Regions from separate parts of the Sphingomonas sp. S2-65 genome, predicted to be linked through region 1. Evidence: predicted binding sites of a transcription regulator. Region 1 holds the regulator's gene; each other region holds the start of a gene.
What was found. The regulator LexA, encoded in region 1, represses DNA repair genes until DNA is damaged. The targets are predictions, from matches to a motif close to GTTCCNCNCTTGTTCT.
Positions count from the first base shown of each region.

Region 2: a site for LexA is predicted at 3,911-3,926, ahead of LZ586_RS00790 (DUF3072 domain-containing protein). Genes of this name have one in related genera too.
Region 3: a site for LexA is predicted at 1,131-1,146, ahead of LZ586_RS10770 (ImuA family protein). Genes of this name have one in related genera too.

Region 1 is NZ_CP090953.1:283,119-290,453, reverse strand. It holds gene trpD (anthranilate phosphoribosyltransferase) at 83-1,078, shown strand; gene trpC (indole-3-glycerol phosphate synthase TrpC) at 1,075-1,845, shown strand; gene moaC (cyclic pyranopterin monophosphate synthase MoaC) at 2,222-2,689, shown strand; gene LZ586_RS01500 (PilZ domain-containing protein) at 2,809-3,762, shown strand; gene LZ586_RS01495 (hypothetical protein) at 4,024-4,239, opposite strand; gene glp (gephyrin-like molybdotransferase Glp) at 4,418-5,602, shown strand; gene lexA (transcriptional repressor LexA) at 5,663-6,337, shown strand; gene LZ586_RS01480 (ComEC/Rec2 family competence protein) at 6,334-7,335, opposite strand, start outside.
Region 2 is NZ_CP090953.1:145,151-152,485, reverse strand. It holds gene LZ586_RS00805 (potassium transporter Kup) at 1-1,903, opposite strand, end outside; gene LZ586_RS00800 (Lrp/AsnC family transcriptional regulator) at 2,078-2,548, opposite strand; gene ald (alanine dehydrogenase) at 2,688-3,791, shown strand; gene LZ586_RS00790 (DUF3072 domain-containing protein) at 3,967-4,185, shown strand; gene LZ586_RS00785 (tetratricopeptide repeat protein) at 4,214-4,876, opposite strand; gene LZ586_RS00780 (cytochrome c-type biogenesis protein) at 4,876-5,283, opposite strand; gene LZ586_RS00775 (redoxin family protein) at 5,280-5,807, opposite strand; gene LZ586_RS00770 (heme lyase CcmF/NrfE family subunit) at 5,804-7,335, opposite strand, start outside.
Region 3 is NZ_CP090953.1:2,289,744-2,297,078, reverse strand. It holds gene LZ586_RS10775 (Y-family DNA polymerase) at 1-448, opposite strand, end outside; gene LZ586_RS10770 (ImuA family protein) at 369-1,100, opposite strand; gene LZ586_RS10765 (TonB-dependent receptor) at 1,357-3,954, shown strand; gene LZ586_RS10760 (Atxe2 family lasso peptide isopeptidase) at 3,948-6,062, shown strand; gene LZ586_RS18150 (hypothetical protein) at 6,304-6,429, opposite strand; gene LZ586_RS10755 (asparagine synthase-related protein) at 6,450-7,335, opposite strand, start outside.

The sequences.
Region 1 (7,335 bases):
GCATGGTCCCCCTCCCCGTGCCGGGGAGGATTGCTTCACCAAATCTCTCGACTTCCCCCTGCCACCCCGGAATAGAGACCCCGTGACCACCTTCTCCCTCCTCCCCAGCCCCGCGACTCCGCTCTCGCGCGAATCCGCCGCGCAGGCCTTCGCCGACATCCTCGACGGCACCGTGCCCGAGGAAGCGATCGAGCATTTCCTCATCGCCCTCTCGGTCCGCGGCGAGACCAGCATCGAGATCGCCGAGGCCGCCCGCGCCATGCGCGCCCGCCTGATTCCGATCACCGCCCCGGCCGGGGCGATCGACGTGTGCGGCACGGGCGGCGACGGCCATCACACCCTCAACGTCTCCACCGCCGTCAGCCTGGTCGTCGCGGCATGCGGCGTCCCCGTCGCCAAGCACGGCAACCGCGCCGCCTCGTCCAAGGCCGGCGCCGCCGACACCCTCGAAGCATTGGGCCTCGACCTCGACCGCGCCGCCGCTCAGGCCGAAGACACCCTCGGCGACCTCGGCATCGCCTTCCTCTACGCCCAGCACCACCACCCGGCGATGGCGCGCATCGGCCCGCTGCGCCGCCGCATCGCCCGCCGCACGATCTTCAACCTCATGGGTCCGCTCGCCAATCCCGCGCACGTCACCCGCCAGCTGATCGGCATCGCCCGCCCCGATTACGCCCCGATCTATGCCGAGGCGCTCGAACAGCTCGGCGTCGAGGCGGCGGCCGTGATCTCGGGCGAGGAAGGCCTGGACGAGCTTTCCACCGAACATGCCAGCATCGCCGTCAACATCGGCAGCGCCACCCTGCCCACCCGCATCACGCCCGAGGATGCAGGCCTGTCCCGTCACCCGCTGGCGGCGATCCGCGGCGGCGACCCCGCGCACAACGCGCTGGCGCTCCGCCGCCTGCTGCTCGGCGACGAAGGTCCCTATCGCGACGCGGTGCTGCTCAACGCCGCCGCCGCGCTGATGGTCGCCGGCACCGCCAAGTTCCTCACCGAAGGCGCCGCCGAAGCCGCCGAGGCCATTGACGACGGCCGCGCCAACGCCCTGCTCGACCGCTGGATCGCCTACGTATGAGCACTATTCTCGACCGCATCCTTGCTACCAAGCGCGAGGAAGTCGCCGCACGCAAAGCCGCCCCGCGCCGCTGGCCCGCCCCCACGCCCCCGCGCGGCTTCAAGGCGGCGCTCGACGCCCGCGCCGCCGCCGGCGGCTATGGCCTGATCGCCGAGATCAAGAAGGCCAGCCCTTCGAAGGGCCTGATCCGCGCCGACTTCGATCCCCCCGCCCATGCCCGCGCCTATCAGGCCGGCGGCGCCGCCTGCCTGTCGATCCTCACCGACCGCGACTATTTCCAGGGTCACGAGGACTATCTGATCGCCGCCCGCGCGGCGTGCGACCTGCCGGTCATCCGCAAGGACTTCATGATCGACCCCTGGCAGGTCGAGGAAGCACGCGCGATCGGTGCCGACGCGATCCTGATCATCGTCGCCGCGCTCGAAGACACCCAGATGGCCGAGATCGAAGCCGCCGCGTTCGAACAGGGCATGGACGTCCTCGTGGAAGTCCACGACGCCCAGGAACTCGACCGCGCGCTCACCCTCAAGTCGCGCCTGATCGGCGTCAACAACCGCAACCTCAAGACCTTCGAAGTCGACGTTCAAAAAACCTACGAACTCGTCGCCCGCGCGCCCAGGGACTGCACCTTCGTCGCCGAGTCCGGCCTCACCAGCCGCGCCGACCTCGACGCCATGGCCGAACACGCTATCCGCTGCTTCCTGATCGGCGAATCGCTGATGCGCCAACCCGACATCGAAGCCGCCACCCGTACGATGGTAGGCTGACCCACCGGCTACCGCCCCGGCTTCAGCGGGGGAGGTGTGAAAATGTCACACGCGAAGGCGCGAAGGCGCAAAGAACAAGAGGTTCACGCAGAGGCGCAGAGGCGCAGAGGCGCAGAGGCGCAGAGGCGCAGAGGCGCAGAGGCGCAGAGGCGCAGAGAAGTTTGATCCGCCGCGCAAGCGGCGGCCTCAATCAACCAACGCTTCCAGTTTTCTGCCGCTGACGCGGCCCCCCCCCGCTACTGCGTCGACACCTCTCTGCGCCTCCGCGCCTCTGCGCGAACCCCTCTCTTCTACCCTTCGCGTCTTCGCGCCTTCGCGTGAACCAAGAGCTCCCCAAAGCTTGCCCCGCACCCAAACCCAGCGCATGCCAACCCCGATGTCCCAGCTAACCCATCTCGACGAAACCGGCGCCGCCCACATGGTCGATGTCGGCCACAAGCAACCCACCAGCCGCGAAGCCATCGCCGCCGGCCGCATCACCATGTCGCAAGAAGCCGCCACGGCGATCAAGGAAGGCGCGGTCAAGAAAGGCGACGTCCTCGCCACCGCCCGCATCGCCGGCATCATGGCCGCCAAGAAGACCGCCGAGCTGATCCCGCTCTGCCACCCGCTCCCGCTCACCCGCGTCGCGATCGACCTCGCCCCCGACGACACCGGCGTGACTGTCACCGCCACCGCCGCCACCCACGGCCAGACCGGGGTGGAGATGGAAGCGCTCACCGCCGCCACCGTTGCGCTGCTCACGCTCTACGACATGGCCAAGGCGATCGATAAGGCGATGGTCATCGGCGACGTCCGCCTGCTCTCCAAGAAGGGCGGCAAGTCCGGCGACTGGGCCGCCTGACTGGCACCGGACCCTTGCGGCACCTCAAGGGTTTCCCACGGCGGTGCCGTTAACGCCGGATTCAACCACCGTCGTCAAAGCTGGCCCTGAAGGACCGAGCCGAAAGTAGTACCCACGTCATGCAGCCTGTCAGGTCCGGTACCGTTTTCAGCCTCGCGGCCGATCCGCCCCGCGCGTTCGCGGACGCGCGCGAAGCCCATACCGCGTTCGACGCCGCACTCCTGATCGCCGCCGACGCGCAATTTCCCTGCTCGCTCGAAAAGCTGACCGCCGTCGGCGCGACCTTGTGCCTGACCGCCAGCTTGGCCGCCGGCGATGCTATCACCCTCGAACTTTCCAATGGCCAGGGCATTGCCGGCCGCGTCGAGTGGATCACCGAAGGCGAAGCCGGCATCCTGTTCGACCAGCCGATCGACGTGATCGGCACCATCGCCCGTACCATCGCCGCGCTCCCCGCGGACCGCCGCCACTTGCCCCGCGTCGAGCTGCGCCAGACCGTCGCCATCCGCCAGGGCGGCCGGGTGGAGCATGGTCGCACTCGCAACATCTCCCAGGGTGGGCTCGCGATCGAAAGCACGCTCGACCTCAAGCGCGACGATCCCGTCCAACTCACGCTGGACGGTCTGCGCCCGCTGGGCGGCACCGTCCGCTGGGCGCGCGAGCGGCTGGCGGGCATCGCCTTCGATGAGGATCTGGGCTGGCAGACGCTGATGCCCTGGCTGCGCGGCGTCCAGCAGGCCGCGCTCGCCGGCGTGCCCGCCACTTCGGTCGAGGCCGAGGCCGAAGGGATGATCCCCGACAAGCACGCCATCCGCCTCGACGCCCCCGCCCGCGTCCGTGAGGGCGTGCGCTGGTGGAACGCGCGCGTCCGCGGCATCACCGCCCAGCTTGTCGAACTCGAAACCCGCGCACATCTGCTGCCGGGTGCGCAGCTCTGGGTCTCGCTGCCCGAAATCGGCGGCGGTCCCGCCTCGGTCGTGGAAACGGCAAACGGCCGCATCCTCTGCGAATTCCGCCTCCCTCTGCGCCCCAGCGACCTAGGCGCGATCACCGGCCAACGCCGCCCAACCTAAGAAAATCCTCCCCCGGAGGAGGCGGTGGCGGGCTATTCCCCTCACACCAGCGCGCCGCATCCGCAGCACGCCCACAAAAAAACCTCCCCCGGAGGGGGAGGGGGACCGCGCACGCAGTGCGTGGTGGAGGGGTATTCCCCTCATGGGACCACCCTCAAAAACCAGTCACCGCGCAGACCGCCGCAAAGCCGAACAACCCGCTTCAACCATCCACGCACTCCGGCAACCAGGCCGGCGCCACCCGGCACCGGCCCGATCCCATCACCCGCGCGAACCGCGCAGCGTGTTCAGCACCGCGATCGCCGCCACTCCAAGGAACGCCGCGCTGGTCCAGGGACGTGCCTTGGCAAACCCCTTCGCCTTCTCGGTGAGCGGCGCGTCGCCCGTGAAATGCTCGCGGAACGCGTCGGTCAGCGCTGTCTTCTTATTCGAAGCGGGCGCAGCGTCGGTCGTCGGCGCGGTGGTGACGTCATTCATTCCAATATCTCCCATCAGGGCGCGGAGATGCGCCCGTTCGGCATCAGGAACGCCCCAGAACCGCGCCGGTGCCGCCCTCACGCAGAAACCACCGCACGATCCACTCGGCCGATCACGCGCATCGCGCGCGGCACGCACAAGCCCTTGCGTGCCGCGCCCGCCTCCCCAAAGACGGGGCATGCGCCCGCTCCTCCCGCTTGCCGAAGCCCAGGCCCGCCTCCTCGCCCTCGCCGAACCGGTGCCGGCCGAGCAGGTGTCTCTCGCCCAGGCGCATAACCGCTGGTTGGCCGACGACCTCCTGGCCCACCGCACGCAGCCGTCGGCCGATCTGTCGGCGATGGACGGCTATGCCATACGCTTCGCCGACCTGCCCGGCCCTTGGCGGGTGGTAGGCGAGAGCGCCGCCGGCCGCGGCTATTCGGGCGAGGTTGCCCCGGGTCAGGCCGCCCGTATCTTCACCGGCGCCCCGCTCCCGCCGGGCACCGACACCGTGCTCGTCCAGGAGGAAGCCGCACGAGACGGCGTCACGTTGCTGCTAAACGGCGAAGGCCCGCCCCGCCTCGGCCGCAACGTCCGCCGCCGCGGCCTCGACTTCACCCAGGGCGAGCGCCTGCTGGAGGCCGGAACCCGCGTCACCGCCGCCTGCCTGGCACTGGCCGGCACCGCGGGCCACGCCACGCTCCCCGTCCGCCGCCGCGTGCGGGTCGCGATCGCCGCCACCGGCGACGAGCTCGTGCCGCCTGGCGCCCCGGTTGGCGAGGCGCAGCTTCCCGAAACCAATCGGCTGATGCTGGCCGCACAGCTTGCCGATCTGCCGGTCGACATCGTCGATCTCGGCATCCTCCCCGATCGCCAGGACCTGCTCGAAGCCGCCTTCTCCGGCCTCGACGCGGACCTGCTCGTCACCAGCGGCGGCGCGTCGGTGGGCGACCACGATCTCGTCCAGCCCGCGCTGAAGGCGGTGGGTGCGCAAATGGACTTCTGGCGGGTGGCGCTGCGTCCGGGCAAGCCGGTGATGGCCGGGCGGCTCGGACGGACCTTGATCACCGGGCTTCCTGGCAATCCGGTATCCGCCTTCGTGACGGCGATCCTGTTCGTCCGCCCGCTCGTCGCGCGTCTCGCCGGCGCGGCCGATCCGCTCCCGCGCGCAAGCCTGGCGGTGCTAGGCGAACCGCTGGCCGCCAATGGCGAACGGACCGACTATCTACGCGCCGAACTGCGCGACGGCCGCGCTTACGCCTCCACGATCCAGGACAGTTCGATGCTGCGGACGCTGGCGCGCGCCCACTGTCTGATCCTGCGCCAGCCCCATGCGCCGGCCGCCGAAATCGGCGACTCGGTGGAGATCCTCAACCTCGCTTGACAACTTAGGGGAACATTGCATAAACGTTCCGTGTCTGTTCTGGACCCGGAGGACCCTTCGATGCTCACGCGCAAGCAGCACGAGCTCATCTGCTTCATCGCCGACCGCCTCAACGAGACGGGCGTGTCTCCTTCGTTCGAGGAGATGAAGGAGGCGCTCGACCTGAAGTCGAAGTCCGGTGTTCATCGCCTTATCAGTGCCTTGGAGGAACGCGAGTTCATCCGCCGCCTCCCCAACCGCGCCCGCGCGCTCGAAGTGCTGCGCATGCCCGAGCGCAAAGCTGAGGGCCCTCAGCGCAAGTCCAGAAACCCCGCCCCCGCGGCACCTTCGCAACCTTCCATGACCCCGGCCAACGATGTCGTGGAAATTCCCCTCCACGGCCGCATCGCCGCCGGCACGCCGATCGAAGCGTTCGAAGGCGCGACCATGCTCCCGGTTCCCGCCGCGCTGCTCGGCTCGGGCGAACATTATGCGCTCGAAGTCGCGGGTGACTCGATGGTCGAAGCGGGGATTCTCGACGGCGACTATGCGCTGATCCGCCGCACCGAAACCGCCCGCGACGGCGAGATCGTCGTGGCGCTCATCGACGACGCCGAAGCAACGCTCAAATATTTCCGCAAGGAAGGCGCCATGGTTCGCCTCGACCCCGCCAACCGTGCTTACGATGCGCAGCGTTACCGCCCCGATCAGATCCGCGTACAGGGCCGTCTCGCCGGACTGCTGCGCCGCTACTAACGCATACGCGGCGGATCGACGGTCGGCGGCGCCTTCCATGGCTGTTCGCCCCCGTCGCGAACCGTACGGATGCTGCGCGAGGAAAAGGTGATCGCGACGCCGCCGGTCTGCCGCAACAAGTCGCGGTCGAGCTTCAGCCAGCGCGGGGAACAGCCCGGCGGCAGCCGCCGCTCGCTAACGACGATGTCGGATTGCGCGCAGCTTGCCATCATCGCTTTCCAGGGCACTAGGTAGGAACTTCGGGTCGCGGAAACGCGCCAGCGCCGCCCTCCGCTGCTCAGATCCACGAGACACAGATCGGCGCTGCAGCGCGCCTCGCGCGCTCCGGCCAAGTCGGCAAGCACGTCGCCAGCACCGCTATTTTCGCTCAGCATCGCACGGGTATAATCGCCCGCGCGGTCGCGGAGCAGCGCCATCGATCCATTCGACAGCCGCACCGCCAAGTGACGGCCGTCGCCACTCACCAGCAGATCGGGACCCGGCGTCAGCAAAGCCCAAATTATACCAGTGGCGAGCGGCACCAGTCCTCCCAGCCGAACACGGGTCCTCCACAGCGCGAACCACAATCCGCCGACCACGATCAGCGCATATGCGCCAGCTGGCATGGAGGGCAGCGACGCCACCGCCCCGGGCGCCGACGATGCGGCACGCGCCGATCCCAGCAGCAGCAACAGCGCTTGATTCGTAAGCCACCACGCCGGCCAACCCAGACCCGCCACGTCGAGCAACAACGCCAGCGCCTCCAGCGGCATGATGACGAAGGTGGTAAGCGGAATCGCGATGATGTTGGCCAGCGCCCCGTAGACGCCGGTCTCATGGAAGTGGAACAGCGCGATCGGCATCAGCGTCAGCTCCACCGCAACCCCGGTAAGCAGCAGCGAGCCCAGGCTGCGCATCAGCCGAGTGCCCCGGCCCTCCTCGCGCTTGGCGAACAACTCACGCAGCCTGGGGCTCTCATGTAGCACCACGATCGCGGTCACCGCCGCGAAACTCAGCTG
Region 2 (7,335 bases), 140 kb from region 1:
CCACGCGGTTGGTCGGCAGGCGGAAGAACTCCATCGCGCTTTCCGCATTGCGCAGCATCCATGCGAACAGCTTCTCGCGCCAGATCATCATCCCCGGCCGGGCCGAGGGCAACAGTGTCTGGCGCGCCAGGAAGAAGCTGGTGTCCATCATCTTGAACTCCGCGCCGCACGCGCTGACCTGCTTCAGCGCGGCGGGCACGTCGGCATCCTGCATGAAGCCGTACTTCATGATCATCCGGTGGAAGCCCTTGCCCAGATCGTCGATCTTCATCCGGCGATCGTCGTCGATATAGGGTTCGTCGGCGATCTTCACCGTCAGCAGGATCACGCGTTCGTGCAGTACCTTGTTGTGCTTCAGATTGTGCAGCAACGCGTGGGGCACGCCGTCGGGGGTGGAGGTCATGAACACCGCCGTGCCCGGCACGCGAGTGGCGGAATTGGCGGCCGATTCGATGAAGATCTTGATCGGCATCGCACTCTCGCGCAGCCGTGCGATCATCAGCTGGCGGCCCTTTGCCCAAGTCGTGAGCAGCGTAAAGGCGACCAGCCCGACCAGCAGCGGGAACCAGCCGCCATCGGGGATCTTGGTCACGTTGGACAGGAAATACGCCCCGTCGAACAGCATGAACAGCGCCACCAGCCCGATCGCCACCGGCAACGGCCAGTTCCACACCCGCCGCACCAGCACCGCCAGCATGCAGGTGGTGATGAACATCGTGCCCGTCACTGCGATGCCATAGGCCGCGGCCAGGTTCGACGATTCGCGGAACATCAGGATCAGCAGCAGCACCATCACCATCAGCGCCCAGTTCACCGCGGGCAGATAGATCTGCCCCAGTGCCGAGGCGGAGGTGTGGTTGATGCGAAGCCGCGGCATCAGGCCCAGCTGCACCGCCTGCTGGCATACCGAGAATGCGCCGGTGATCACTGCCTGGCTCGCGATGATCGTCGCCAGCGTCGCCAGGATCACCAGCGGCAGCCGCCAGCCTTCGTTCGCCAGCATGAAGAACGGGTTTTCCGCAGCCGAGGGATCACGCAGCAACAGCGCACCCTGCCCCAGATAATTGAGCATGAGCGCCGGAAAGATCAGCCAGACCCAGGCGACCTGGATCGGCTTGCGGCCGAAATGGCCCATGTCGGCGTACAGCGCCTCGGCACCGGTCAGCGCGAGCACCACCGATCCCAGCGCGAGGAACGCCAGCTTGGGATCAAGTTCGAAGAAGCGCATCGCCCAGCGCGGATCGAACGCCTGCAGCACGTCGGGCCGATGAACGATGCTGAGGATGCCGAGCACCGCCAGCGTGAAGAAATAGACCAGCATGATCGGTCCGAAGAACTTGCCAAGCAAGTCGGTGCCGTGCGCCTGGAGCGTGAACAGCCCGATCAGGATGCCGACGGCGATCGGCAGCACGAACGGCGCGAATCCCTCCTGCACCACCACCAGCCCTTCGACCGCCGACAGCACCGACACCGCGGGAGTGATCATGCAATCGCCGAAGAACAATGCCGTGGCGAGCACGCCGAGCATCACCAGCCCGTGACTCCAGCGTCCAGGTCCCGCCCCGGTCTTGCGCTGGATCAGCGCCAGCAGCGCCAGGCTTCCGCCCTCGCCCTTGTTGTCGGCGCGCATCGTCAGGAAGATGTACTTGCCCGTGACAATGATCAGCAGCGACCAGAAGATCAGGCTGACCACGCCATAGACATGGACCAGATCGACCGCGAGCGGATGATGCCCGACGAACGTCTCCTTGATCGCGTACAGCGGCGACGTGCCGATATCGCCATAGACGACACCGACAGCCCCTAGCGCCAGCGTTGGAAGGCTGCCCTTGGGGTGGTGACCATGTTCCTGGTCTTCTTGCGCGGACGCGTCGACCTGCGCCTCACTGGAAGGGGCGATCACTGCGGCTGTCGCGCTGCGGAAAAATTAGTCCTGGTCATGCGACCTTGATTTCTCGACTGGCTTCGGATCGGCGCGCAGTTAGCATTTGCGGTATGGCCTCGCAACGGCACCGCTCCGCAACCGAAACGGCCCTGACCCGGAGCAAGACGCGCGGCGGGGAACGCAGTTCCGCACTCAGGGCGCATGCGCGAACAGCGCCTCCGCCTCGCCGCGAGTCGGCACCGCGCGCAGCACGAAACTGGAGTTGATCGTCACCACGCCCGGCAAGCGGCCGAGATGTTCGCGGTGCAGCCGCTCATAATCGTCCAGGTCCCGCGCCAGGATCTTGAGCCGGTAATCCTGCCGGCCCGAAACCAGTGCGCATTCCACCACGCCATCGATCTCGGCGACTGCGCGCTCGAACTTGGCCAGATCCTCCTCGATTTGAGTGCCCAGCGTGATGTCGACCAGCGCGGTGATGCGAAAGCCAAGCCGGCGATGCCCCAGTCGCGCACCATAGCCGATGACGTGGCCCGACGTTTCCAGCGCCTGGATCCGCCGGGTGCAGGCCGATTGCGACAGTCCGACCGCATTGGCGATCTGACTGACCGGCGCGCGTGCGTCCGACGCCAGCAGCTTCAATATCGCACCGTCGATCCTGTCCATTGTGCATGATTCCGTCGTCACAGCATCTTCTAACTTGGAAATCATGTATGATCTGTCAGCGGCAGCGCCAAGATTGCAGAGATTCGCCGCCCCGCTTTGACGTATTTTGCCGGCAACGAAATTTGCAGGAGAGTTCGCGATGCGCATCGGTGTGCCAAAGGAAATCAAGAACCACGAATACCGAGTCGGCCTGACTCCGGCCTCAGTAGCCGAACTGGTCGCCGCCGGGCACCAGGTGCTCGTGGAGACCAGGGCCGGCACCGGCATCGACTTCGCCGACGAGGCTTATACCAAGGTCGGCGCGACGATCGCTCCGGACGCCGCCGCAGTATTTGCCGGCTCGGACATGATCGTGAAGGTCAAAGAGCCGCAGCCGCAGGAAATCGCCCTGCTCGAGCCGCGCCACACGCTCTTCACCTACCTCCACCTCGCCGCCGACAAGCCCCAGACCGAGGGACTGATGCAGTCCGGCGCGACCTGCATCGCCTATGAGACCGTGACCTCGAACTCGGGCGCGCTGCCGCTGCTCAAGCCGATGTCCGAAGTCGCCGGCCGCATGTCGATCCAGGTCGGCGCGCATTATCTCGAAAAGGAACAGGGCGGTCGTGGCGAACTGCTCGGCGGCGTGCCTGGCGTGGCGCCGTGCAAGGTCGCGATTCTCGGCGGCGGCGTCGCCGGCATCAACGCCGCGCAGATGGCGGTCGGCCAGCGCGCCGACGTCACCATCTACGACATCAACAACGAACGCCTGGCCGAGCTCGACATGCATTTCGGCAGCCAGATCAAGACGGCCTATGCCAGCAAGGCGGCGATCGCCGAGGCGGTCAGCCGCTCGCAGCTGGTGATCGGCGCGGTGCTGGTCCCCGGCGCCGCCGCGCCGAAGCTCGTCACCCGCGACATGCTGGGAACGATGATGCGCGGCTCGGTGATGGTCGACATCGCCATCGACCAGGGCGGCTGTTTTGAGACCAGCCACGCCACTACACACGACGATCCGGTGTACGAAGTCGACAATGTCATCCATTATTGCGTCGCAAACATGCCCGGAGCAGTCGCGCGCACCTCGGCGTTCGCGCTCAACAACGCGACTCTGCCCTTCGTGCTCAAGATCGCCAATTTGGGCGCAGAAGCCGCGATGCAGGCCGATCCTCACCTCGCAAACGGCCTCAATGTCTCGGGCGGCAAGGTCCGCCACCAGGCTGTCGCCGAGGCCCTGGACCTGCCCTTCGACGCCTGGAGCTGAGCCGGACCCGGTTTACGCCGTCAATCCAGGCAACTGTTTGATCTGAAACGTGGAAAAGGCCGGAGCACCCCGCTCCGGCCTTTTTCTTCGGCGTCAACAAGAGGATCGCATTGACGGCAGGAACAGAAACGGAACGTCACTCGTTCTTTAAGGGAAGCAGCCAAGAGGAACGACAATGGCCGATCACCCCAACCCGAAGACCGAGCCCACCTCCAACGCCGTCAAGGACCCCGACGACTGGGTCACCGGCGACGAAGCCATGACCGGCGCCCAGGCAAGCTACCTCAAGACCCTCAGCGAAGAAGCGCATGAGGAATTCGAGGACGACCTTACCAAGGCCGACGCATCGAAGAAGATCGACGAACTCCAGGAAAAGACCGGCCGCGGCCAGTAAGCCCGACCGATCGCCGCTGCAGCGCCGATCAGCGCTGCGGCGGCGCAGCGGGCTTCGAAGAGGTTGGTTTGACCTGCCCCTCCAGGAAACGGTCCAGCAGAAACAGCCGCGCCACCAGCTGCCCGCGATAGCTTGCATCCGCCGGAGTCAGCTCCACTGCTTTCGCCCAATAAGGACGAGCCTCGGCGAGCTTTCCCTCGCGGATCTGCGCGAGCCCATAGAAGAACGGCGGCCCTGGGTGCTTGGGTGCAAGCGCCATGGCGCGCTCGAACGCGAAACGTGACGCGGGCGAGATCTGGTTTCCGTCATGCTCCGCCAGCACCACCCCCGCCCACGTCCAAAGCCCGGCGTCTTGCGGTGCCTTGCGGGTCGCGCCGATCATCACGCTCGCCGCCGCGCGTGGAGAGCCGGAACGGACCATCGCATCCGCCGCCGTGAAATAAGCGAAGTCGAAGTTGAAGCGGCCGAAGAAAACCTCCCGCAACGCCACGATCTCCGGATCGACCGAGCCTTGCTGTTCAACCACCGCGACCGGATGACCGGCAAGTCCCGGCATTCCCTGCCACGCATATCCTGCCCCGCCGAGCATGAACGCAGTGGCAGGTATGGCCCACAGCCGGCGCGGAAAGCCCACCAGCCAGAGCAGCAACCCCGCAACCGCCACTACCCCCAGGAACATCAGCCAGCCCATCAGCTCCTCGGCTTCACGAAAGCACGCCGGGCGAGCAGCAGCCCCAAGCCGGCGAGCACGAGTGGCGCAAGCCACAAGGGGACGGTCGACCAGCTGAGCGGCGGATCATAGCTCACATAATCGCCATAGCGCTGCACCAGCCAGCCGCGGATCTGCGCGGGCGGCTCCCCCGCCTGGATACGCTGCCGCACCAGCGCCCGCATGTCGCCCGCCATTTCAGCGTCGCTATCGGCAATCGACTGGCCTTGGCAGACCACACACCGCAGCGTCTCCATCAGTGCCTTCGCCCGCGCTTCCTGCGCCGGATCGGGCAACTGGGTGTAGGCGAGCGACGCCGGCGGCAGCTTCGAATCGGCATGCGCCGGCACCGCCAGGAGCAGCAGCACAGGCAGGAGCAACCGCGTCACTTCGCCTTCTCCAGCGCGGCAAGTAGTTCCGGCACGTTCTCGTCTCGGATGTCGCCGATATGCTGATACGCGATCTTGCCCGCGGCATCGATCACGAAGGTCTCGGGCACGCCCGAAGACCCCAAGGCCAGTTGGGCCGAACTCGTCTTGTCATCGCCGATACGAGCATAGGGATCGCCGTTCTGGCGCAGGAACCCGCGCACCGCATCGCCCGTGTCGCGGATCGCGATGGCGTCGATTTCGGCCCCGGCCTGGCGCAACTTCATCAACTGCGGCGCTTCGGCGATGCAGGGAATGCACCAGCTCGCGAAGATGTTGAGCAGCCGCGGCTTGCCCTTGCCGAAATCTGCCGTCGCAATCCCCGGCCTGTCTGCAAGCAGCGGCGGCAGGTTCAGCTGCGGCATCGGCTTGCCGACCATCGCCGAATGCACCCGTCGGTCGCCCGGACGGAGGAGGCCGCTCGCCACCAGCGCGAACACCAACCCGAACAGCACCAGCGGCAGCCAGATCAGCACGCGCCTCACAGATATATCTCCGCGTCTGCCTGGCGCCGCTCCCGGCGCACGCGTCCGACCAGCGCCAGCAGGCCGCCCAGTGCGATCAACCCGCCGCCGAGCCAGATCAACGTCACGAAAGGCTTCCACCACAGCCTCAGCTGCCAGCGGCCCTGGTCGTCGCCCTGCCCCAGCACCGTATAAAGCTGGCCGTCCAGCATCGTCTCGATCGCGGCTTCGCTCGTATTGGTCGGCGGCGTGTTGAAGAAGCGCTGCTGCGGGAACAGGTCGAAAGGTTTCCCCTCCCCGCGACGGACAGTCAGCCGCGCCTCGACTGCCGACCAGTTCGGGCCAATCGTCGGTCGCACCTCCGCCAGCGCCACCTGAAAGGGCCCTACCCTGACATTGTCGCCAACCTGCACTGCCGCCAGCCGCTCGAGTGTGAAGGCGCTGTCGGCCACCATGCCGCCCAGGCTAACCGCAATCCCTAGATGCGCCACGACCATGCCCCAGATGTGGAGCGGCGTCCGGCGCAGGCTACGACGCGCCAGTGGCAGCACGCTCGCAACCGCAAGCCCCGCCGCGAATGCGATACCCAGGACCGAAAGCAGGTGGGAGGCTCCCGTCAGCACGAACGCGAATGCAAACGCCACGCCCGCCGCCGCAACGGGCCAGAGCAGCTTGCCTAGCAGCGCGTTTAGATTGTCGCGCCGCCAGCGGAGCAGCGGGCCGATAGCGGTAGCGGCGACGAGCGCGAGCGCCACTGGCGCGATCGCCTTGTTGAAAAAGGGCGCGCCGATCGACAGCTGCACGCCCGCGGCCTGCGCCACGAGCGGATAGAGCGTCCCGATGAACACGACGCCCAGGATAACGGAGAGCAACAGGTTGTTGAGCACCAGCGCTCCTTCCCGGCTGACCAGCTGGAAAGTGGAGCCCTGCGTCACGGTGCCGACACGCGCGCCGAACAGCGCCAGCGCACCGCCAATATACAAACCGAGCAGCGCCAGAATGAAGGTGCCGCGAGTGGGATCCACCGCGAAGGCGTGGACGCTCACCAGGATGCCCGACCGCACCAGAAAGGTGCCGATCATCGACATCGAAAACGCGACCACCGCCAGCATCAGCGTCCAGGCGCGCAGCCCGTCGCGGGTCGCCAGCACCGTCACCGAATGGAGCAACGCAGTCGCGGCAAGCCATGGCATCAGCGACGCGTTCTCGACCGGATCCCAGAACCACCAGCCGCCCCAGCCGAGCTCGTAATAAGCCCAATAGCTGCCGGCGGTGATCCCGATCGTCAGGAATATCCAGGCACCAAGCACCCAGGGCCGCATCGCCCGCGCGAACGCGGGGCCCACGTCGCGCATCACCAGCGCGCCGACTGCGAAGCTGAACGCGACGGACAGCCCGACATAGCCCAGGTACAGCGTGGGCGGGTGGAAGGCCAAGCCCGGATCCTGCAACAGCGGGTTCAACCCCTGCCCGTCTGCCGCCGCCGGGTTCAGCCGCACGAACGGGTTGGAAGCAAAGCCTAGAAAGGCATAGAAGCCCAGTCCGATGG
Region 3 (7,335 bases), 1.8 Mb from region 1:
CGGCGGCGGCGATCTGGAGGGCATAGCCCGCGGCGGCGACGCGGCGGTGCAGATCCTTGAGCAGTGCCCGCTCGCTGCCGAACAATCGCGCGCAGCCGGTCACGTCGATCCAGATGCCGTTGGGCGGATCGGGGGCGGCGAAGGGCGAGTAGCGCCCGCACCACAGCGCCAGGCGCCGGAGCGCGGCGAGGTCGGCCTCGGGATCGGCATCGATCACGGTCAGCCCGGGCGCGAGGCTCCGCGCTTTGGTGACGGTCATGCCGGGATGCAGCCCGAGCGCGCGCGCCGGCGCATCCACCGCGGCGAGGATCCTGCGGCCATGGTCCGGCAGTGCGGTGACGAGCGGCTCGTCGGGAGCTGGGAGGTCCTCAGCTCGCGAGGCGCCGCTCTTCCGCCGCAGCCGGTCGGTCGACCAATTGGGCAGGTAGAGCGAGACGACCCTGCGCATCGCAGGCCTCCACGATCCAGGATTTCGGCTCGCCACCGCGGACGCGCTCGAGCTGCACTTCCCAGCGCGGCCGGCCGAGGCTGGGAATGCCCAGGGGAATGCTGGGCGCGGCGAGGACCCGCCAGCGCGTGACGGCGGCGGTGCCCTCGCCCTGCCCATCGATAGGCGCTGCGCGGCGGAACACGAAGGCGGTGCTCCCCGAGCTTTCGGCCGCGAGCTGGAGCCGCTTGGAGGCGGTGGTCGAAAGCCTGGCGACCTCGCCGACGACCCCGGCAAGGCCGGGATGGCGCAGGCACTCCTCCATCGCCAGCAATACGTTGGTGTCGCTGCCTGCCTCGACATGGATAACCCGGTCGGGGTGCAGTCCGGCCAGGTCCAGCGCCGGCGCGAACAGGTCGCGCCATCTCAGGCACCAGAAGACCGGCCCCTCGACCCGGGCGAGGATGCCGGCGAGGAAGATCGTTGCTGCCGCGTCGTCGCAAAGCTCGGGGCTGCCGGTGACTTCGTGAAGCGCGCCCGCCACGAGGCCGCCTCCGGGCAAGTGCCGGTCGATCGCCGGGACGCCGAAGGGCGCGGCTTCGCGAGTCCGTCCGACGCCTTCGATGGCGGCGATGCGGGAACGCAGGTCGGCAATGACAGCGGGCTGCCTCATGGGGTTTCAAGACTCGGAGTGACGTGATTCGTTCCTTGTTTGTTCCGAGTTACTTGTGGTCGTCAAGCAGGCGGCCGGCTGGCGGCGGGTGAGTCGAGGAAGTCCAGGCCGTTGCAGCATCTCCCGTGGGAGCGGGATCGCCGTGGGCGGCCTGCTGGCGGTGCCTTCGAAAAATATTTTCGCGTGCGGCCCCGTAGTCCGCGATGTGCCGCGTCAACCCCTCAACGCCCGAGCAACGGGCGATGGGAGGGAAAGAATGACGATCTCGAGAAAGGCACTTTGTGCAGCGCTGCTGGCTGCGACTGCATCCGCTGCAGGCATGGTCGTCTCGCCCGCCCACGCGCAGGAAGCCACCGTGACCTTCGATCTGCCTGCGCAGGGGCTTGCGACGACGCTGCGCGAGATCGCCCGCGCGGGTCGCCGCGAGATCCTGTTCGCGGACGAGGATGTGCGCGGCAGGCGGTCGCCCGCCGTCCGGGGCAGCTTTACGGTCGAGCAGGCAGTACGCCTCGCTATCGGTGACAGCGGCCTGGTCGTCGAGGAGCAGGCTGGGGCTCTGTTCATACGGGTGCGCCCCCGAACACCGCAGGACAGCGCCGAGGAAGCGGCGATCACCGTAACCGGCACGCGCATTCGCGGTGCCGCCAGCCCCTCGCCGGTCATCGTGATGACGCGGCGGGGGCTGGAGGAGCAAGGCGTTCCGGACCTTGCAAGCGTTTCGCGGATCATCCCGCAGAATTACACCGGAGGGCAAAACCCCGGGGTCGCGGGGGGCGGTGACCAGGGCGGATACAATAACATCAATAACTCGACGACGCTCAACCTCAGGGGGTTGGGCTCGGACGCAACGTTGACGCTCATCAATGGTCACCGCCTTCCTTACGACGCCGTCAATCAGGGCGTCGACATCTCCACCATCCCCTTGGCAGCCCTGGAGCGCATCGAGGTGATCACCGACGGAGCATCCGCGCTTTACGGCTCGGACGCCGTCGGCGGCGTCGCCAACGTCATCCTTCGCCGCGACTATGACGGCCTCCAGACCGGCGCCCGCGTCGGCGCCTCCACTGAAGGCGGCAACGTCCAGCAGCAATATTCAGGGGTCGGGGGCGCGCGCTGGGCCGGCGGCGGCTTCATGGCCGCGCTCGACTACAGCAAGGCGACGCCCATATACGCCGACGAGCGGTCCTATTCGCGCAGCCTCCACCCTACGCAGATGATCGCCACCGGGAGCCGGCAGGTGAGCGGTGTGCTCGCCGGCCATCAGGACCTCGCCAGCTGGGCCTCGTTGGAGCTGGACGCGCAGCTTGCCGACCGCCGCTCGCGCAAGGCTAACGCCTTCTCGGTGACCGCGCCCGTCACCTACTTCGGACAGCTGAGCCTGCCCGTGGTGCGCTCCTACGCTGTCACGCCCTCGCTTCATCTGCGCCCCGGCAGCGGCTGGGAGGCGACAGTCGAGGCCACTCATGGAGAGAGCTCCACCGTCAGCACCGCCAAGCGCTACACGAACGGAGCGGTGATGATCGGTCGCTCGGCCTATGACGATTACCTCACCAACTTCGAGGCAAGCGCCGAAGGCCCGCTCCTCCGCCTGCCCGGCGGCGATGCGCGCCTTGCCTTAGGCGGCGGCTACCGGCGCTTCCGGCTTGCCTTCAATGTCCGCTCGACGAGCGGCGGTGTCACGCGGGTCACTCGCGACGCGGTGGAGCGGCGGGAAAGCGTGTTCGGTTATGGTGAGCTGTCGGTGCCCCTGGTCGGCGCTCCCAATCGCATGCCGCTGGTCGAGGTGCTGCGCTTGAGCGCCGCCGTCCGCTACGAGAGCTATGCCGGAATCGACGCGGTCGCGACGCCCAAGCTTGGCTTGGTCTATGCGCCGCATCCCGACATCATCCTCAAGTATAGCTGGGGCCGATCGTTCAAGATCCCGACGCTGCAACAGGTCAACCAGACCCGGGAAGCCGTCCTGCTCAGCGCCGACCTGTTCGAGCCGCAACCCGCTCCACCCCTTCCTGCAGGATCGACCGTGCTGCTGGTCGGCGGCGGCAATCCCGACCTTCGCTCCGAGCGTGCGACCAGCTCGACTCTTTCGATCGAGTACAAGCCCAGCTTCGTCGACGGGCTCCGCATCGAGGCGAGCTATTTCGACATCGACTATCGCGGCCGGATCGCCTCGCCGATCAGCGACATACTTTCCGCGCTGACCAACCCCGTGGCCTCAGACTTCGTGCTGCATTCTCCCAGCGCGAGCCAGCTGGAGGCGATGATTGCGACGGCGGCGCTCGGTCTGGATAACCAAAGTGGACAACCGTACGACCCGGCGCAGGTCGCGGCCATTGTCGATTCCAGCCTGCGCAACACGGCGCGCGAACATATCCGCGGCGTCGACCTCGGCATCGACTATAGCGCAGACCTCGGAGCGGATAGCCGCCTCCAGCTTTCCGGGTCGGCCAGCTATCTCGACGCCGCGCGACAGCCGGCCGCCGACCTCCCCTACGAACGCAGGTCCGGCCTGATTTTCACGCCGCCCAAGTTTCGCGCCCGCGGCTCGGCGAGCTGGGCGACCTCGGCGGTGCAACTCTCGGCAGCGCTCAATTATGCCGAGGGCACGCTCGACAACCGCCTTCCCACGACGGCCCGGATCGGTGGCTTCACGACGCTGGATCTGAGCGGGGCTTTCCGCCCGACTGGCGGGCACGGCATGCTGAGCAACCTCGAGCTTCGGCTGAACCTGCAGAACCTGCTAAACGAGGAGCCCGACCCGATCCGGAATTCGGACCCCTCGTCCATTCCCTTTGACTCGACCAACCAATCGCCGATCGGCCGGTTCGTCAGCTTCTCGGTGACCAAGCAATGGTGATCCGGATCGCAATCGCCGCCACGCTGCTTATCGTGCCTGCGGCGGCCTGGGCAGCTCCCGACTGCGCCGCCCTCTTGCCCGCAACCACTGCGGCGCCCCAAGCCCGTCGCCCCCTGACCCCGACGGACCTGGTGCAGCTGCGCGACATTGGGCCAGCGGACCCCACCCAGCAGTATGCCGGGCTATTTTCGGTGTCGCCGGATGGCACGCATGCAGCCTTCCAACTGCGGCGCGGCGATCCCGCCGCCAATGGCTATTGCCTCGCGATGGTGGTGGTTGTCCTTCGACCGGGCGGTGAGGCGGTCGTGGTCGACCGAGGCGGCGACTTCATCCGGCCGACCCTGGATTTCCGCGGCATGGCCAATTTCCCGGCCGGTGTTGCCGATCCGATCACGCCGCGATGGTCTCCCGATGGCAGCTTCATCGTCTATCGCCGCCGCGACCGGGGAGCCGTCCAGCTCTGGCGGGCCCAGGCGGACGGCAGCGCGAGCAAGGCCATCACCAGCAGCGACGACGACATCGACGATTTCCGGATCAGCGCCGATGGGCGGCGCATCATTTACGCAACCAGGCCCGGGCTGCGCACCGCGCTTGCCGACATCGACCAGGAAGGGCTCTCGGGGTTCCGATACGACGGCCGCTTCTCCCCGGCCTCGAGCAACCGGCCGTTCCCGCCCGGACCCATCGACTGGGCAACCTGGGCCCTCGACCTGGCAAGCATGACGACGCGCGCAGCCACGCCCGACGAGGCCGCGCTGCTCGACAAATCGTCTATGCGGGAGGGCAGCTGGACCGAGGCGGCAACGACTTCGGGAGCAAGGGCTTGGGTGCAGCCGCCAGCCAGGACGCTCTATGCATCACGAGGACGGCTTGGCGTCACGGCGGGCGGCCGAACGGAGCTTTGCAATGCGCCGGAATGCGCGGATGCGAGCTACCCCTGGTGGGCGGGCGGCAAGGTTCGTTTCATGCGACGGGAAGGGTGGGGAAACAGCGCTACCGCCATCTACGAGTGGAAGCCCGGTGCACGCAGCCCATCGCGCCTCTACGTTACCGACGACCTGTTCCTCGGGTGCGTGCCGACCGGAGAGGCGCTTACCTGCCTTCGCGAGGGGGCGCTTCAGCCGCGCCGGCTCGAACGCCTCGATCCTGCGAGCGGCCGCCGGGAAATAATGTTCGATCCGAATCCGGAGTTTGCAAATCTCCGGCTCGGTCGCGTCGAGCGTCTGCGATCCCGCAACAGCTTCGGTCTCGAGTCCTTTGCTGACCTCGTCCTGCCTGTGGGGTACGAACCCGGTAAGCGGTATCCACTGGTGGTCGTGCAATATACTTCGCGCGGCTTTCTGCGGGGCGGGACTGGGGACGACTATCCAATCCAGGCATTCGCCAACCGCAGCTTCGCCGTGCTGAGCTTCGACAGGCCCGACTCGGTGGGGCTTCGTTCCACGACAGACTTCCTCGAGGCCGACAGGATCAACCTCAAGGACTTCGCCGATCGCCGCAGCGTGCTCGAGTCATTGGAGGCGGCCGTGCGCATCGCGATCGAACGCGGCATCGCGGATCCAGCCCGCATCGGCATCACCGGCCTGAGCGATGGTGCCTCCACTGCGGGCTTCGCGCTGCTCCACAGCAAATTGTTTTCCGCATTCGCAATGAGCAGCTGCTGCTGGGACACCGGCCTGCCGGTGCGGGTCGGTCCCGGTGCGGCGCAGCATTTCTATTTCATGGGCTATCCCAAGACTATCGACGACAGCGAGTCAGCGAGGGCACTCTGGCGCCAGATCGCCATTTCGCCAAATGCCAGGGATATCCATGCGCCGATCCTGGCGCAGGTGGCGGACGATGAGCATTGGAGCTCCCTCCAGAGCTTTACGGCGCTTCGTGAGCTGGGCCGCCCGATCGACCTCTATGTTTTTCCAGGCGAGCATCACGTGAAGTGGCAGCCTGCGCATCGCCTCGCGGTATATGCCCGCTCGATCGATTGGTTCGACTATTGGCTAAACGGCATGAAGGCGGCCGATCGCCCCGGCGAAGTCGGGCGATGGGAGGCGATGCGCCAAGCGCTATCTGTCACTCTAAAAGCTTCTGCTCCAGCGCCCGCCGCGCCTTGAGCGCCTCAGACCGCAAACCGCATCAGTCGCCACTGCGCCCAGGTCCAGGCATTCTGCCGCTTTCATTTTCTGCAATGCCGACAGCGGATCCGCGCGTGCTGGTGCTGATCGTCCCGAGCTCGGTCACCTTACCGTCTTTGCAACGCATCGATCTTCTCCGGTCTTGACGGGGCGTGCGGTGGCGCGCCGTTCGCAACCCGACGTATGGCGAGCGGGTGCCTTGGCACCCGCTCGCGTCGTTTCAGTCGTCGCGCAGGCCGGATCGCAGCATCTTGCCCGATTCGCCGTCGGCGATACCCATCACGCTGCCGCGCGTCGCAACGCTTGCCGTTCCAAGCTCGATCACAGTCATGTCTTCGGTACGCATTTCGGTTCTCCTCTTGAGCATCATTCGGTTGCGCCCGAGCCTGCGGCGGACTCGCCGCCACGCCACGGCGATGACCAGGCGGTGCACCAGGCCTCGACATTGACCAGCTCGAGCAGGCGCACATTCTCCTCGCCGGTCGTCACACGCCCGGGTCGAAGAGCCTCCTCGATCGCGCCCGGATCGAGAATTCGGTGGTGGGTGAGTCGTCCATCCAGCAGGCGTTCGCGCAGCTCCTGCCGCTTGCGCCGGACGATCTCCCCGCAAAACGGATCCGGGGTTCCCTTGACCTTGCGGTCGACGATCGCCTTCGGGAGCCTGTCGGCGAACGCGGTCCGCACCGCGGCGCGATCGCGCCCGCCCGCTCGCCATCGCCAGCTTGGAATCGACAGGCAGGTCTCGATGATCGGCTGGGAAAGCAACGGATTGATCAGCGGCGCAATGCGGCTGCGGTCGGACTCAAGCGTGAGATGGGCGCGCAGCAGCCCGGCGATATGCGCTGCCTTGCCGGGGAGCGACCATGGCGGTGCCTCGAGCCATGCATGTGCCAATACCAGGTCGCGCATCGAGGCTATCAGGTCGGGATGGAGGAACGTCGGGCTCGGACCCCAGCGATAGCCGGGCGGCTGGCGCGCGATGCGCACGGCGGCGCGCGTTACGCGCAACGGCCCGGCGCCGGTCTGGCGACAAATGTCTCTTAGCGTTTCAAAGGCACCCGCGCCCGGTCCCTCGTGCAACGCCCGGTCCGCGAGCGCCGCAGCGGATTGGGAATAGCCAAAGACGTTGTCGCCGCCGTTTCCCGTGAAGAATGCGTCGGCGCCGACCTGCGCCGCGATCGTGCGGTGCGCGGCCTCAAAGGGTTGCGCCTCGGCGCGGGCAGCGGGGCGTGGAAGGCGCACCCCGAGCGCG